2 regions of the Buttiauxella sp. WJP83 genome follow, and region 2 is predicted to be linked to the other one. Evidence: predicted binding sites of a transcription regulator. Region 2 holds the regulator's gene; the other holds the start of a gene.
The links. Region 2 encodes LexA, which represses DNA repair genes until DNA is damaged. Its sites were predicted from a motif close to TNCTGTATGTACATACAGNA; they were not measured.

Region 1: the regulator LexA is predicted to act here: its motif matches at 5,464-5,483, upstream of rmuC (DNA recombination protein RmuC).

What each region holds. Positions count from the first base shown of each region.
Region 1 is NZ_CP110080.1:4,446,125-4,453,792, forward strand. Features, by position in the region: gene tatB (Sec-independent protein translocase protein TatB) at 1-552, opposite strand, end outside; gene tatA (Sec-independent protein translocase subunit TatA) at 556-822, opposite strand; gene ubiB (ubiquinone biosynthesis regulatory protein kinase UbiB) at 906-2,546, opposite strand; gene ubiJ (ubiquinone biosynthesis protein UbiJ) at 2,543-3,148, opposite strand; gene ubiE (bifunctional demethylmenaquinone methyltransferase/2-methoxy-6-polyprenyl-1,4-benzoquinol methylase UbiE) at 3,162-3,917, opposite strand; gene rmuC (DNA recombination protein RmuC) at 4,010-5,419, opposite strand; gene udp (uridine phosphorylase) at 5,554-6,315, opposite strand; gene OH773_RS20555 (dienelactone hydrolase family protein) at 6,553-7,380, shown strand.
Region 2 is NZ_CP110080.1:4,341,184-4,348,851, reverse strand. Features, by position in the region: gene ubiA (4-hydroxybenzoate octaprenyltransferase) at 1-652, shown strand, start outside; gene plsB (glycerol-3-phosphate 1-O-acyltransferase PlsB) at 772-3,201, opposite strand; gene OH773_RS20085 (diacylglycerol kinase) at 3,387-3,755, shown strand; gene lexA (transcriptional repressor LexA) at 3,864-4,472, shown strand; gene dinF (MATE family efflux transporter DinF) at 4,614-5,945, shown strand; gene OH773_RS20070 (CsbD family protein) at 6,089-6,298, shown strand; gene zur (zinc uptake transcriptional repressor Zur) at 6,387-6,902, opposite strand; gene OH773_RS20060 (cupin domain-containing protein) at 7,012-7,515, shown strand.

The sequences.
Region 1 (7,668 bases), 100 kb from region 2:
TTTATCACTCGAAGGTTGTGAGGAAACGGGTGTTTTCGCGGGCTCTGCGATGGGTTTAATCTGAGGCTGAGTCAACTCTTCAGAAACTTCTGCTGCCGCTGAGGCAGGAGCTGTTTCAGTTTCAACGACAGGTGCTTCTTCAGGCGCGCTGGCCTGATGTGCAGCCGTTGCAGGAGTCACGCCTTCATGGCTATCCTGAGCGTCTTTCACCAGTGGATTATGGATGGTATGGGCCTCGTCACTCCCCTTTTCAGGTTCATGCGTATACGAGCGCTTCATCGACTCAGCCGCCTGACGCAGTTCATCCATTGATGCTTTTAGTTCTGGAGTGAGATTGTCCATGCTCGCTTTTTCAACCTTCTTCAGGCTGTCTTGCAGCTCCTGGATTTTCAACTCCTGAACCAGTTCGTTTTGCACCGTTGCCGCCAGAGAGCGCAAAGCGCGCACCCAGCCGACAACCGTTTTAACAGCCACAGGCAAACGCTGTGGCCCGAGAACGATCAGACCAATGACAAAAACCAGCAGCAGCTCACTGAAACCAATATCGAACACGGTTTACACCTGCTCTTTATCGTTGCTCTTAGCTTCGTCTTTCTTCACATCGCCTGGTTGCTTATCTGCAAGCGTTTTCGCTGTGAAATCGGCATCCTGAATGGATTTATCTTTCTCTTTGTCTTTATCTTCATCATCGCTCATGGCTTTTTTAAAGCCTTTGATGGATGCGCCCAAATCAGAACCGATAGAACCCAGCTTCTTAGTACCGAAAAGCAGAACCACGATGACGGCAATGATCAACAATTGCCAAATACTGATACCACCCATAATGTTGCCTCAAATCACAGTGATGAATAGATAACGGTCTTTATTGTACCGCACGTTGTCTGTTAAAAACGATTAAAAACAGCTCAGGATGAGCGCCGCCAACCAATCAGCCAGGCAACAATGCCAGCAGCCATAAGCCCTGCAGGCAGGTATTGCCATTCTGGTTTGCTAATCAATAATAACGTGCCGCTTAACAGCAGCGTGGCACCAATGCCAAACAGATAGCGGGATTGGGCCTGACGCACCTGATTGCGTTGCAAATCACGCGTTATTTTATCAACACTCTGCTGTAATTGTTTACCCTGGCGCAAACTGTCGTACATCAGTTCTGGTAGTTCTGGCATTTTTTCTATCCAGAACGGTGCTTTTTCTTTAAAAGAGCGAATAAGCGCAGGAATACCAACCTGATCTTTGATCCAACTTTCCAGGAAAGGTTTGGCTGTTTTCCACAAATCTAGTTGTGGGTAAAGCTGTCTTCCGAGGCCTTCAACATAAAGTAGCGTTTTTTGCAGTAAAACCAACTGCGGCTGCACTTCCATATTAAAACGGCGTGCCGTGTTAAACAGATTGAGCAGCACATGGCCGAAGGAAATTTCTGCCAGTGGTTTCTCAAAGATGGGTTCGCAAACGGTACGAATGGCGAACTCAAACTCTTCTACGTTGGTATCTGGTGGCACCCAGCCTGAATCGACATGCAATTCAGCGACCTTGCGATAGTCTCGATTAAAGAAGGCGATAAAGTTTTCTGCCAGGTAACGCTTATCTTCTTTATTGAGCGAACCAACAATGCCGCAGTCGATACCGATATATTTTGGATCTTCAGGGTGTTCATAGCTGACAAAGATATTCCCCGGATGCATATCGGCATGGAAAAAGCTGTCTCGAAACACCTGTGTGAAGAAGACCTGCACGCCGCGTTCTGCCAACAGTTTCATGTTGGTGCCTTGCTCCTTGAGCATCGCAATATCAGAAACAGGAATACCGTAGATCCGCTCCATGACCATCATGTTCTCGCTGCAGTAGTCAGAGAATACTTCCGGCACGTAGAGCATCGGGCTGTCTTCAAAGTTGCGGCGCAACTGGATAGCGTTGGCGGCTTCACGCAGAAGATTAAGCTCGTCAATCAAGGTCTTTTCATATTCGCGCACCACTTCCAGCGGGCGTAAACGGCGGCCATCTGGCATCAATCGTGGCACCCATCGAGCAAGACGGTAGATGAGTTTCATATCCGCTTTGATAATCGGCAGGATATCCGGGCGAATGACTTTGATAACAACATCGCGCCCATTTTCTTTCAGGCGTGCGGTATGAACCTGGGCAATTGAGGCCGATGCAAGCGGTTGTATTTCGAAATCATCAAACCAGGTTTCGATAGGGATCCCACCCATCGATTGTTCAATTTGCTTTTTAGCTAAAGCGCCATCAAATGGCGCAACGCGGTCTTGCAACATCGCAAGCTGGTCCGCAATTTGTGGGGGGAACAGATCACGACGAGTCGAGAGCATCTGCCCAAACTTGATCCATACCGGACCCAGTTCTTGCAGTGCAAGGCGCAGCCGCTCACCAAGAGGTTTCTCTTTGTGACGATTTGGCATCCAGAACAGCATGCGTCGCCAGATGCGTAACGGCAGCGTAATACGGATCCGAGGGATCAGTTCATCCAAACCGTAGCTAAGAAAAGTGCGGATAATAAAATAGAGGCGGCGAATCTCTCCAGGCGTCATTTTTTCTCCAGTTTGTCCAGTCGCGCAATAAGTGCATCGACCTTACGGTCGACAGCTGCCGTTTCCTCAGCAAACCATGCGACTTCCAACGAGCCTGGTGCCATCTTCCACTCTTCAGTAATAGCTTCTGACAGGTATTGCTGGTTACGGGAAAATCCTTTTTTCAATAACTTACTGCCGCCACTAATAACCTTGCTGATACCTTCAGCAGCAATATCACCGATATAAGGCGCTAACAATTCAGCGGGATCGAACTCAGCAAGATCCATCAGGGCAACCCAATTCTGGACGACCTGAATATCCCCCTGAACTTCTAATTCACCGCTGCGAATAAGTGCCGTAAGCTGTTGCCGGTCACGCAATTTCGGCAGTGTGCTAAACCCAGTCAACACCCGACAATCAGCTTCACCTTCCCACTGGCCTAATACATCGATTTGTTGTTCGCTAAACACCAAAACGATAGGTGATGAGATCTCTTTGAGTTCAACACGTAACACCTTACCCACTAAGCGCTGCCGTGCCGCCTTCAAGCCTCGGTCTTGCCAGAGAAATGTATTGAGCAGATTTTCTATTCCGGCAGTCATTAGCGGTGTAAATGGCATCACGAGTTCCCAATCAGAATTTATAACCACGGTGCAGCGCAACAACGCCAGCCGTCAGATTGAAGTAGGTGGTATTTTCAAAACCGGCATCTTCCATCATCGCTTTCAACGTTTCTTGATCAGGGTGCATACGAATAGATTCAGCCAGATAACGGTAGCTTTCCGCATCTTGTGCAACGATTTCACCTATACGCGGCAGAATATGGAATGAGTACGCATCGTAGGCTTTGCTAAGAGGTTCGATAATCGGTTTAGAGAATTCCAGAACCAGCAGGCGACCGCCCGGTTTTAAAACTCGGTACATGGAACGCAGCGCTTTTTCTTTGTCGGTCACATTGCGCAAGCCGAAAGAGATGGTAATGCAATCAAAGAAGTTGTCAGGGAAAGGCAGAGCTTCGGCGTTAGCCTGAACATAACTCACGTTGCCAACAATACCGATGTTGCGCAGTTTTTCACGCCCCATTTTCAGCATTGAATCGTTGATATCCGCCAGAACCACTTCGCCTGTTTCGCCGACCAGACGGGAGAACTTAGCGGTCAAATCACCGGTGCCTCCCGCTAAATCCAGTACACGCTGACCACGGCGAACACCACTGCAATCAATGGTAAATCGCTTCCAGATACGATGGATGCCGAACGACATCAGGTCATTCATCACGTCGTATTTTGCGGCCACAGAATGGAACACATGGGCTACCATATCGGCCTTCTGTTCCTTCGCTACAGTGCGGAAGCCAAAGTGTGTTGTTTCCTGGGATTCTTCAACCATCTCGATGCCTGCTTGTCCAAAAAATGTTTGTGGAGTGTAACAGAATGAGGCTCAAAGCCCTATGCTTCAAGCCGCAGGGACTAAACCAGCGCTTAACGTTCACCAACGATACGTCGGCTTTCTAAACCATTGTCAGCGCTGTTTTCTCTATCGTTCTCTTCGTCTTCCAGTCTGGCCTGCTCGACTAAATCCGGATTAATCTCGCGTTTAACTTCAACACCCAAACAACGAAATGCCTCAGCTTGAATGAGGATATTCCCACGGCCCGATGCGAGTTTTTTCATCGCCTGCCGATAGTTATCCTGGGCTTTATCCAGGCTTTGGCCAATTGCCGACATGTCGTCAACGAAGAGACGCATTTTGTCATACAGTCGGCTGGCGCGTTCGGCAATTTGTTGCGCATTTCGGCTTTGATGCTCATAACGCCACAAATTGGCAACGGTTCGTAGCGCTACCAGCAAGGTCGTAGGGCTCACCAGCATGATGTTATTTTTGAGTGCTTCGCTGATGAGTTCAGGCTGGCGGTCAATCGCCAGTAAAAACGCGGGCTCGACGGGGATAAACATCAACACATAATCCAGAGAACGCAGCCCCGGCAATTGCTGGTAGTCTTTGCGGCCAAGCATGCGGATATGGTTACGAATGCTGGCAATGTGCTCATTGAGCGCGCTTTCGCGGGTTAGCTCATCTTCACCGTTGTAATAACGCTCATACGCCACCAGCGTCATCTTGGCATCGATGACGACATCTTTGCCTTGCGGCAAACGCACAATGACATCGGGCTGCATCCGGCTGTTATTTTCGAGCTGAATATTGACCTGAGTTTCGTATTCATAACCCTCTCGCAAACCTGATGCCTCCAGCACACGAGTCAGCACAACCTCACCCCAGGTACCCTGAGTTTTGTTATCCCCTTTCAGGGCTTTGGTGAGATTCAGTGCCTCTTGCGCCATTTGGGCATTCAGCTGTTGAAGGCTACGGATTTCATGAGTAAGCGTGTGGCGCTCGCGGGCTTCCTGACCAAAACTCTCTTGCACCTGACGACGGAAACCATCCAGTTGTTCGCGCAATGGTGAGAGTAAGCCATTTAAACTTTGCCGGTTTTGTTCTTCAACTTTGCGGCCACTTTGCTCAAAAATACGGTTGGCGAGGTTTTCAAATTGTTCGCTCAGGCGTTGCTCGCTGTTAAGCATCTGGCGATGCTTGTCGTCGGCATTAAGGCGGGTTTGTTCTAAAAGAGTGGAAAGTTCGCGGATATCCGCTTCCTGCGCACTATTGATCTCAAGCTGAGTACGCAGTTCTCGGTTGAGTTGCTCGCATTCCTCTTTCCAGTGCTGGTTTTGCTGCAACTCCTGGCGGGCGGCAGTCAGTTCGCCGTAGATTTCTCGTTGTTCTTCATACAGTGCGGATTGCCGCGTAGCCGCCCGCAAACTTGCCAGCAACCATCCAGTCAGAACACCAACCAGCGCAATACCGATACCGAATAAAATTGAAATATCCACAGTCACTCCCACAAGCCATGCCAAACCTCAGCAAAATAAAATTCTGCTGTATAAATGTCCAGATGAAAAGGGATTTCCTGCGAGGCGTTACGCAAAGCGTAAAAATTAAGCCGGCTTGCACCGGCTTATTGGGACTAGATTAAGCGACGAGCCGCTTCCACCACGATTTGCACCGCGTGGCTTTCTGTTTTTTTCATGGTTTCAGCATTCGGGATTTCTTGCTGAGTACGGTTCACAATCACGCCAGCCACCATACCGGCACGCAGGCCCTGGCTTGCGCACATGGTCAGAAGAGTCGCGGATTCCATCTCGTAGTTCATCACGCCCATCTGCTGCCACTCTTCCATGGAACCTTTATAGCGGCTCACTACGCGACCTGAGAAGGTGTCGTAACGTTCCTGGCCTGGATAGAAGGTATCAGAAGAAGCCGTCACACCAATGTGCGTGGTCGCACCGATAGATTTCGCCGCTTCAACCAGTGCAGTAGTACAGGCAAAATCAGCAACGGCTGGGAATTCCAGCGGTGCGAAGTGCAGGCTGGCACCGTCAAGACGCACAGACGCAGTGGTCACCAGAACGTCACCAACATTAATATGCGGCTGGATTGCGCCAGTCGTCCCGATACGCAGGAAAGTACGAATGCCCAGTTGCGCCAGTTCTTCTACAGCGATAGAAGTCGACGGGCCGCCGATGCCGGTCGAGCAGACAATGACTGGCTTGCCATCTAGTTCAGCACGCCAGGTAGTAAATTCACGGTGGGCAGCCAATTTTACCGGCTTGTCCATCAGTACTGCGATTTTTTCCACGCGCTCTGGATCGCCCGGGACGATGGCAAGCGTTGCCCCTTGCAGATCATTTTTAGTGAGGCCGAGGTGAAAAACATCAGACTTGGACATAACAGACTCCTGCGTTGAATAGGTTGGCTTATCTATCTAAGGAGGTACTGTACCGAACCTCTGCAAAGAATTACGTGACCGATTTCACTTTGAATGAAACAAATTACATTATTTTCAATTGAGATAGTGATCGTAATCACACGTTAAGGCGCGAATGTTCATTAACCCGCCAACTCGAAGTCTCACGGAGAAAAGCTATAGTTATCGCACTGCGCTAATTTGATAAGGAGAATGCCAATGAAAGAAGAACAACCCACAGCTAAATTACCGGGCGGAAATTTTGCTCCTGCGGCCTCCCCTCTGGCTTCAACCGTGTTACATACACCAGACGACGCAATTTTAGCGGGGGAAACTTCCATTCCTACGCAGGGCGAGAATATGCCCGCATATCACGCCAGGCCAAAAGGTGCGGAAGGTTCTTTGCCCATCGTGATTGTAGTGCAGGAAATTTTCGGCGTGCATGAGCATATTCGCGATATTTGCCGCAGATTAGCACTGGAAGGATACCTGGCCATCGCGCCAGAACTCTATTTCCGCCAGGGTGACCCAAATGATTTTGCAGATATTCAGACGCTTTTAAGTGGACTGGTCTCTAAGGTTCCCGATGCACAGGTGCTGGCTGATCTCGATCACGTCGCCAACTGGGCGGCTAGAAACGGCGGCGATGCTCATCGCCTGATGATTACCGGTTTTTGTTGGGGTGGACGAATGACCTGGTTATACGCCGCACATAATCCACAGTTGAAAGCAGCCGTTGCCTGGTATGGAAAACTGTTGGGCGAGAAATCCCTTAATTCACAACATCATCCAGTCGATATCGCCATTAATCTGAACGCGCCAGTGCTTGGACTTTACGGCGGGCTAGACACCGGGATTTCGCAGGAAAGTGTAGAAACCATGCGCCATGCTCTGCGCGCTGCGAATGCCAACGCAGAAATCATCGTCTACCCGGAAGCGGGCCACGCGTTTAACGCAGATTATCGCCCGAGCTACCATGCCGATTCAGCAAAAGATGGCTGGCAGCGCATGCTGAAGTGGTTTGAACGATATGGCACGAAGAAGTAATACATGCCGCCCTGGTTCAACCCAGGGCTTTATCCTTGATATTAATAAGTGTACTGCATCACATTCCTGAGCCTGCTTTTTTTACTCTTGTCAGCACCCAGCATCAAAAAATTTGCCGCTGGTGTATGGATTATTTATTGAGAGCAGGGGTGAGTGTGTAGTTGGGTGATGGGTGATGGGTGATGGGTGATGGGTGATGGGTGATGGGTGATGGGTGATGGGTGATATTTTTGCAGTTTTCAGTCGGTTTTCATTCCCAACGTGACCCGCCTCGAAGCATTCCATTTC
Region 2 (7,668 bases):
TGATGGCCACGTTAAACGGACCGCCCATCGGCCGCTACCGAGCGGTGCTGTCAGTGAAAAAGAGGCGCGTATCCTGTTTGTGGTGCTGGTGCTGCTTTCGTTTTTACTGGTGCTGACACTCAATACCATGACGATTTTATTGTCTGTCGCGGGATTAGCGTTAGCCTGGGTCTATCCGTTTATGAAGCGTTACACCCATCTGCCACAAGTGGTGTTGGGTGCGGCATTCGGTTGGTCCATCCCAATGGCATTTGCTGCGGTCAGTGAATCTGTTCCGCTAAGTTGCTGGCTGATGTTTTTGACCAATATTTGCTGGGCGGTAGCCTACGACACACAGTATGCGATGGTTGATCGCGATGACGATCTTAAAATAGGTATCAAATCCACGGCTATCCTGTTTGGACGCTATGACAATGTGATCATTGGGATTTTGCAGGTTGCGGTAATGGTATTGCTGGCCGTAATTGGCTGGCTGAATGGCTTAGGCGGCGCTTTTTATTGGTCTATAGCATTGGCTGGCGCGCTCTTTATCCATCAGCAACGGTTGACGGCGAATCGCGACCGCGATGCCTGTTTCCGCGCATTCCTGAATAATAACTACGTTGGGCTGGTGTTGTTTATTGGCCTGGTGCTGAGTTACATACACTTCTAAAAAATCCCCTCATCCCGGCCTTCTCCCTCGGGGAGAAGGAGAAAACCGGGCATATCTCCCTCAGGTGAAGGAGATAACAGTTATCCCCTCTCCCGTGGGAGAGGGTTAGGGTGAGGGCATTACTCGGTCGCAGCCTGCGACGTCGCACTTTCAATCGTTAAACGCACATCCGGCATGATCAGATCAGCCAGTAACTGGTAGACCTTCATCGTTTCGCCTGGCTCTGCATCCCCGGTGTCACTGATATAGCCTTCATCACGCAAGGTTAATACCAGCGAGGTGAAGACGGCTTTATCAAAGAACTCCGGTGCATTAATACCATGCAAAACTGACAAGCGCTGGGCAACGGTGCGGCTTTCGCGCTCCAGTGTCCCACGGTTAATCGACGGATTCGCGCTCAACAACCAGAACGTAATCGCATAACGCTGTAGCGTTTCACGAACACCCGCAGCCAGTAGCTGCATGGTGCGTGAACGCGCAGGGTTCATCTGCACTTCGTCGTCTGTCAGCGTGACCAGTTCCTGACGCGCCAGTTCATTGAGCATAATGTCAATTTCACCGGCAAGTTCAGTGGTGTTCCAGCGCAGGAACAACTCAGCCTTCAGCATCGGGTACAGTAACGTGACCTGACGCAGCAGTTCGCTACGGTCAATGCGGCGATGTTGAGTAATAATCGCTGCCAGCAGAGAAGGCAACACCAGCATATGCAGGATGTTGTTGCGGTAATACGTCATCAGAACTGCCTGCTCACGCGGCAAAATGATGATGTCACCGATAGTGTCTTTCTCTACTTCAAACTTGTTCATTTGCAACGCGTGTTCAATCAGCGCTTCTGCTGGTTGATCGGGTGCAGTAGCGTCCGGTGAATACGGCACATTACGCAACAGGCTCAGGTAACAGTTTAGCTGCTCGGTGAGTTGCTCACGGGTGAGTGAACGCTGACGTGAGGCTAATAACGCTGTACAGCACAGGTTCATGGCGTTCGCCGCACCTGCATTGTTAATTCGCACCATCAACTCGGCGGCAATTTCATTCACCGTCGGCGTCAGCCACGCAGGACGAATCGCTTCGATTGGGTCGATGGAATCGCGCCACTCAGGAACTCGCTGGTTCAGGAATGTCATCAATGGCATCGGTTCGCCAAAGTTCACATAGCCCTGACCGAGGTTACGCAGCTTACTCAGGCCACGTACCATCTGCATGAAACTCTCTTTCTCTTTGGTCGCACCACGCAACTCTTTTGCGTAAGTCCCCACTTCCATTACATGCTCGTAGCCAATGTAAATCGGCACCAATGTAATAGGGCGAGTACCGCCGCGCAGCATTGCCTGAATGGTCATCGACAAGGTGCCGGTTTTCGGGTCGAGCAAACGCCCGGTACGAGAACGACCCCCTTCCACGAAATATTCAACGGAATAGCCACGGCTAAACAGCTCGCCCAGATATTCACGGAACACGGTGGAGTAGAGTTTGCTGCCTTTAAAGGTACGACGGATAAAGAACGCACCGAGGCGGCGGAAAATCGGGCCCGCTGGCCAGAAGTTCAGGTTGATACCCGCCGCGATGTGCGGAGGAACCAGCCCCTGGTGATAAAGCACATAGGACAGCAGCATGTAATCCATGTGGCTGCGATGGCAAGGGACATAAACAATCTCATGACCATCGTGAGCCAACTGGCGCACGCGTTCTGCATTATGAACGTTTATCCCCTGGTACAAGCGGTTCCACGTCAGACTGAGCACGCGGTCGCTCACTCGAATCGCTTCATAAGAGAAGTTGGCGGCAATCTCTTCCATCAGCGCCACAGCGTTTTGCTGTGCTTTTTCATGGGAGATTTTCTTGCTGCGTGCTTCATCTTCGACGGCGCGAGCGATAGCTTTCGATGCCAGAAGTTTATTAAACAGATCCTGACGTACCGGCAAACGCGGCCCGATGGTCGCTAAACGCTGGCGAGCAAAGTGCATACGCGCAACGCGAGCCAATTTCTGAGCGATCTTTTTATCCGTACCGTGCTCGGTGGCCATGTGGCGTAGAGAGACGGGTGGCGAAAAACGCACGAAACTGTCGCGACCAAGCCAGGTAACGGCGAAAAATTTCTGGATGCCGTTCAGCATCTTTAATGGCGGATTAACTTCGCCTTTTTCGCGACCCGGAGAGCGGCCAAACATCACCGAGACCGGCACCATCTGCACATCCAGATTTGGATTGCTGCGGTGCAAGTCGAGGTAATCATGGAACAACTTGATCGACTCTTCTTTCGGCGTGTAATACGTGAATACGCGCGGGCCGCCGTGGATAAAGACGTAACGCGGGAGTACCGCTCCATCAATCTCTAACGGCTGAAGCGGATCGGGTAAGCCATGCGCGAGACATTGTGCGCGCAGCGTTAATAAGTCCGCCTTAGAGTTATACGGCAGCACGTACATTATCGGGCGTGTGGGATCTAAGCCCAGTTCGGCTTGTGGATCTGCCGGAATGGACTTGCTTTTTACCAGAACGCCTAATGGTAAATTAAGTAATTTGTAGTAGATTCTTGGCCAGCCTGACATAAACGATGTAAAGCCTCAGGTTAATAATGCAATTTCGCCGCAAGAATATCAGAATCTCACTCAGATTTCTGTGGCGTTGCGCTTTATACCCGTCATTCTTCAAGTTGTAGCCGTGTTGGCAGCAATTTGAAGAATGACGGGTATAGATAAGTATTGACGCAAATAATTTGAAAAGGTTTCCAAAAATGGCGAGTAACGTCACCGGATTTACCCGTATCATCAAAGCCGCTGGCTATTCATGGAAAGGGCTCAAAGCAGCCTGGATCAACGAAGCTGCGTTCCGTCAGGAAGGCGTTTGTGCCGTAATCGCTATTGCCATTGCCTGTTATTTAGATATCGACCCCATCACCCGTATTCTACTGATTGGTTCTGTCGTGCTGGTTATGATTGTCGAGATCCTCAACAGTGCGATTGAATCCCTTGTTGACCGCGTGGGTACGGATTATCACGAGCTTTCAGGACGCGCCAAGGACATGGGATCAGCTGCTGTGTTAATCGCCATTATCCTCGCAGTGATTACCTGGGTCACACTGCTTTGGCAGCATTTGCGATGATCTTTCCAGAATAGTTAAGTGGCTGGTTTTTTGCTTAATTTGTGGTTCCAAATTCGCCTTTGACTGTATATACTCACAGCATAACTGTATAAACACCCAGGGGGCGGAATGAAAGCGTTAACTACCAGGCAGCAAGAGGTGTTTGATCTTATTCGGGATCATATCAGCCAGACCGGCATGCCACCGACTCGTGCCGAGATTGCTCAACGTCTGGGGTTCCGTTCTCCAAACGCCGCTGAAGAGCACCTAAAAGCACTGGCTCGTAAAGGCGTCATTGAGATTGTCTCTGGTGCGTCGCGCGGTATCCGCTTGCTGGTGGAAGAAGTTACCGGTATTCCGCTGGTTGGGCGTGTTGCTGCAGGTGAGCCACTCTTGGCTCAGCAGCATATCGAAGGCCATTACCAGGTTGATCCATCGCTGTTTAAACCTAATGCCGATTTCTTGCTGCGCGTCAGCGGTATGTCTATGAAAGACATCGGTATTATGGACGGTGATCTGCTCGCGGTGCATAAAACTCAGGATGTGCGTAACGGCCAGGTTGTGGTTGCGCGTATTGATGATGAAGTTACCGTTAAGCGCTTAAAACAGCAGGGCAACGTTGTTCATCTTCTTCCAGAAAATAGCGAGTTTGAACCTATTGTGGTTGACCTGCGCGAACATAACTTCTCCATTGAAGGGTTGGCGGTTGGGGTGATTCGCAACGGCAACTGGCTGTAAAGTTTCTTAAAACTGAAAACCCAAATAATTCAAGTTGCATTGAGGCGGCGAGAAAACGAGTCCCGATGAGCTTACTTGAGTAAGTGATTCGGGTGAGTGAACGCGGCCAACAAAGATGCGGCTTGAAGTATGAAGGGTGGAATGCGATTTTTCTCAACGGCTGACAAAGTACTCTGGCGCCTCGCCTTACCCATGATCTTCTCCAACATCACCGTCCCCTTGCTGGGTCTGGTCGATACGGCAGTCATTGGTCATCTGGACAGCCCTGTCTATCTTGGCGGAGTCGCTATTGGCGCTACGGCAACCAGTTTCCTGTTCATGCTTTTGCTATTCCTGCGCATGAGTACCACGGGCTTAACCGCTCAAGCGTTTGGCGCAAATAATCCCTCGGCGTTAGCTCGTGCACTGGTACAGCCTTTATTGCTGGCGCTGGGCGCAGGCGTTGTGATTATCGCGCTGCGCGATCCCCTCATTTCACTGGCATTACATATTGTTGGCGGTAACCAGGATGTGCTCTGGCAGGCACAGCGTTTTCTTGAGATCCGCTGGCTAAGCGCCCCGGCTTCACTGGCTAACCTGGTCTTACTTGGTTGGCTGTTAGGCGTTCAGTATGCGCGTGCACCGGTTATCTTACTGGTCGTCGGAAACGTGCTGAATATCGTGCTGGATGTGTGGCTGGTGATGGGGTTGCACATGAATGTGCAGGGGGCGGCGTTAGCGACGGTCACTGCGGAATATGCGACATTTATCATCGGGTTGCTGATGGTGAAAAAGGTGATGGGCCTGCGTGGAATCAGCGTAGAGATGCTGATGAAAGCCTGGCGCGGAAACGTTCGGCGTTTACTGGCGCTTAACCGGGACATTATGTTGCGCTCGCTGTTGCTGCAGGTGTGTTTCGCATCAGTGACGATTTTTGGCGCACGGTTAGGCAGCGAAATCGTTGCGGTAAACGCGGTGCTGATGACGTTGCTGACCTTCACCGCCTATGCGCTTGATGGGTTTGCTTACGCTGTTGAAGCCCATTCGGGGCAGGCATTTGGTGCGAAAAATCGAGGCCAATTGCTGGAGGTGTGGGGAGCAGCCTGTCGCCAGGCGGGATTGGTCGCGTTAGCTTTTGCCATAGTGTATGCACTGTTTGGCGAGAACATTGTTTCGCTCCTGACATCAATCCCTGAATTGCAGCGCCAGGCCGATCGCTATTTGCATTGGCAGATAGTTTTACCGGTGGTGGGCGTCTGGTGCTATTTGCTTGATGGCATGTTTATTGGCGCAACACGTGGTGCAGAAATGCGAAACAGTATGGCCGTTGCGGCTCTTGGCTTTGGATTAACCTTGTTCACCGTGCCCTGGTTGGGCAACCATGGGTTATGGCTTTCGCTGGCGGTGTTTCTTGCACTACGAGGTTTGTCATTGGGGTGGATCTGGCGTCGTCATTGGCGTCACAACACCTGGTTTGAACACGTGCATGGTTAAAGATTCTTAGTTTTTCCGCCACTGCCGCATCCTTAACTACAATTGTTATCACGTCCAGCAGATAAGAGTGGTTTTAGCCAAACGGCAGCACTCGGACGTTGTTAACTTTTAGCAGTTTTTTAGCGAACGTTGAGGAGACTATTATGAATAAAGACGAAATCGGCGGTAACTGGAAACAGTTCAAAGGCACAGTGAAAGAAAAATGGGGCAAACTGACGGATGACGACATGACCGTCATCGAAGGGAAGCGCGATCAGCTAGTCGGTAAAATCCAGGAACGCTATGGATACGCCCAAGAACAGGCAGAGAAAGAAGTCGTTGATTGGGAAAAACGTAACGATTACCGCTGGTAATCTCATCCCTCAGATGTGTTAACTCTCTAAATCTGCCCTGGTACATGGAAGTACCGATTCTTCCCCAGTCTAATCTTCTAAATTCGTATTAGCGTGATTTTTTCTTCGACTGAATAGTGTGGTCATGCCCGCATGCTTCGGGATGGTTGCAGGCTTCAACTTCTGCGCAAGCGCTGCATAAACCATGCGCCTCAATGACATTATGATGCAGAGCAAATCCTAACTGGGCAGCCAATTGATGCATGATATCTTCAACGTCTTGCGCACCATGTTCCTTCACCGCTCCACATCTGTCGCAAATAAACATCGCTGATGAGTGCGTTGGCTGATCAAACAGATGGCACAAAACATAGCTGTTGGTTGACTCAACGCGATGCACAAAGCCTTGTTCAAGAAGAAAATCGAGAGCACGATACACCGTCGGAGGTTTTGCTTGTGGTTCACTGGCACGCAATAAATCCAGCAAATCATAAGCGCTGATTGCACCCGCTTGTTGCGTCAGTAAACGCAGCACTTCCAGGCGTTGTGGCGTCAGGCGCACATTACGCTGCTCGCATAGTTTTTCAGCCTGCGCTAACACGTTTTGTGAAGTCGTGATGTCCATCAGCATTCCCCTGTAGATTAGCCCTACACTCTATCACAACGCGCAAAAAACGCCGAGTGGTGCACCATTCTGGCTGCATCCTTTTGAGATGACTATCCCGGAGTTTGTTATGAATAAACCTGATTGCATACGCCACTGGAAAGACCTGGAAGGTGAAGATGATTCAACTTATCCAGACAGCGCTGAACTGTTTTCTATTGGCGCGCCGCTGGCTCGCAAACTCGGGCTAACACGCCTGGGGATCCACCATGAGCGTCTGTTGCCCGGTCGCCGGACGTCCTACCCGCATGCGGAAAGTAGCGAGGAAGAATTTGCTTATGTTCTGGAAGGGCATCCGCAGGTATGGATCAATGGTCATCTTTACCCGCTTGAGCCGGGTGATAGCGTTGGCTTTCCGTCAGGAACCGGCATTTGTCATACGTTCATCAACAATACAGAACATGAAGTCAGGTTGCTGATTGTGGGTGAAGCCAACAAAGCTGAAAATCGAATTTATTACCCGCTAAACGCGAGCTATGCCGCACAACGGCAGGACCGCTGGATTGATCACCCGCCACAATTTTTCGGTCCACATGACGGACATCCTTCACGGAAACCAAACGGTAAACTATAAGTATATGTATAGGGATTAAATAAATATAACCCGTTGGATTAATGCGGGTTTTTATTTGGGTGAAAACACCCGCTTTGAGTCTTTTCTTCACGGCATTAACCACTTTTGTCAGCTTAGTTCTGGCAAGAGGCGATTCATCAATCGGAAGTAAGA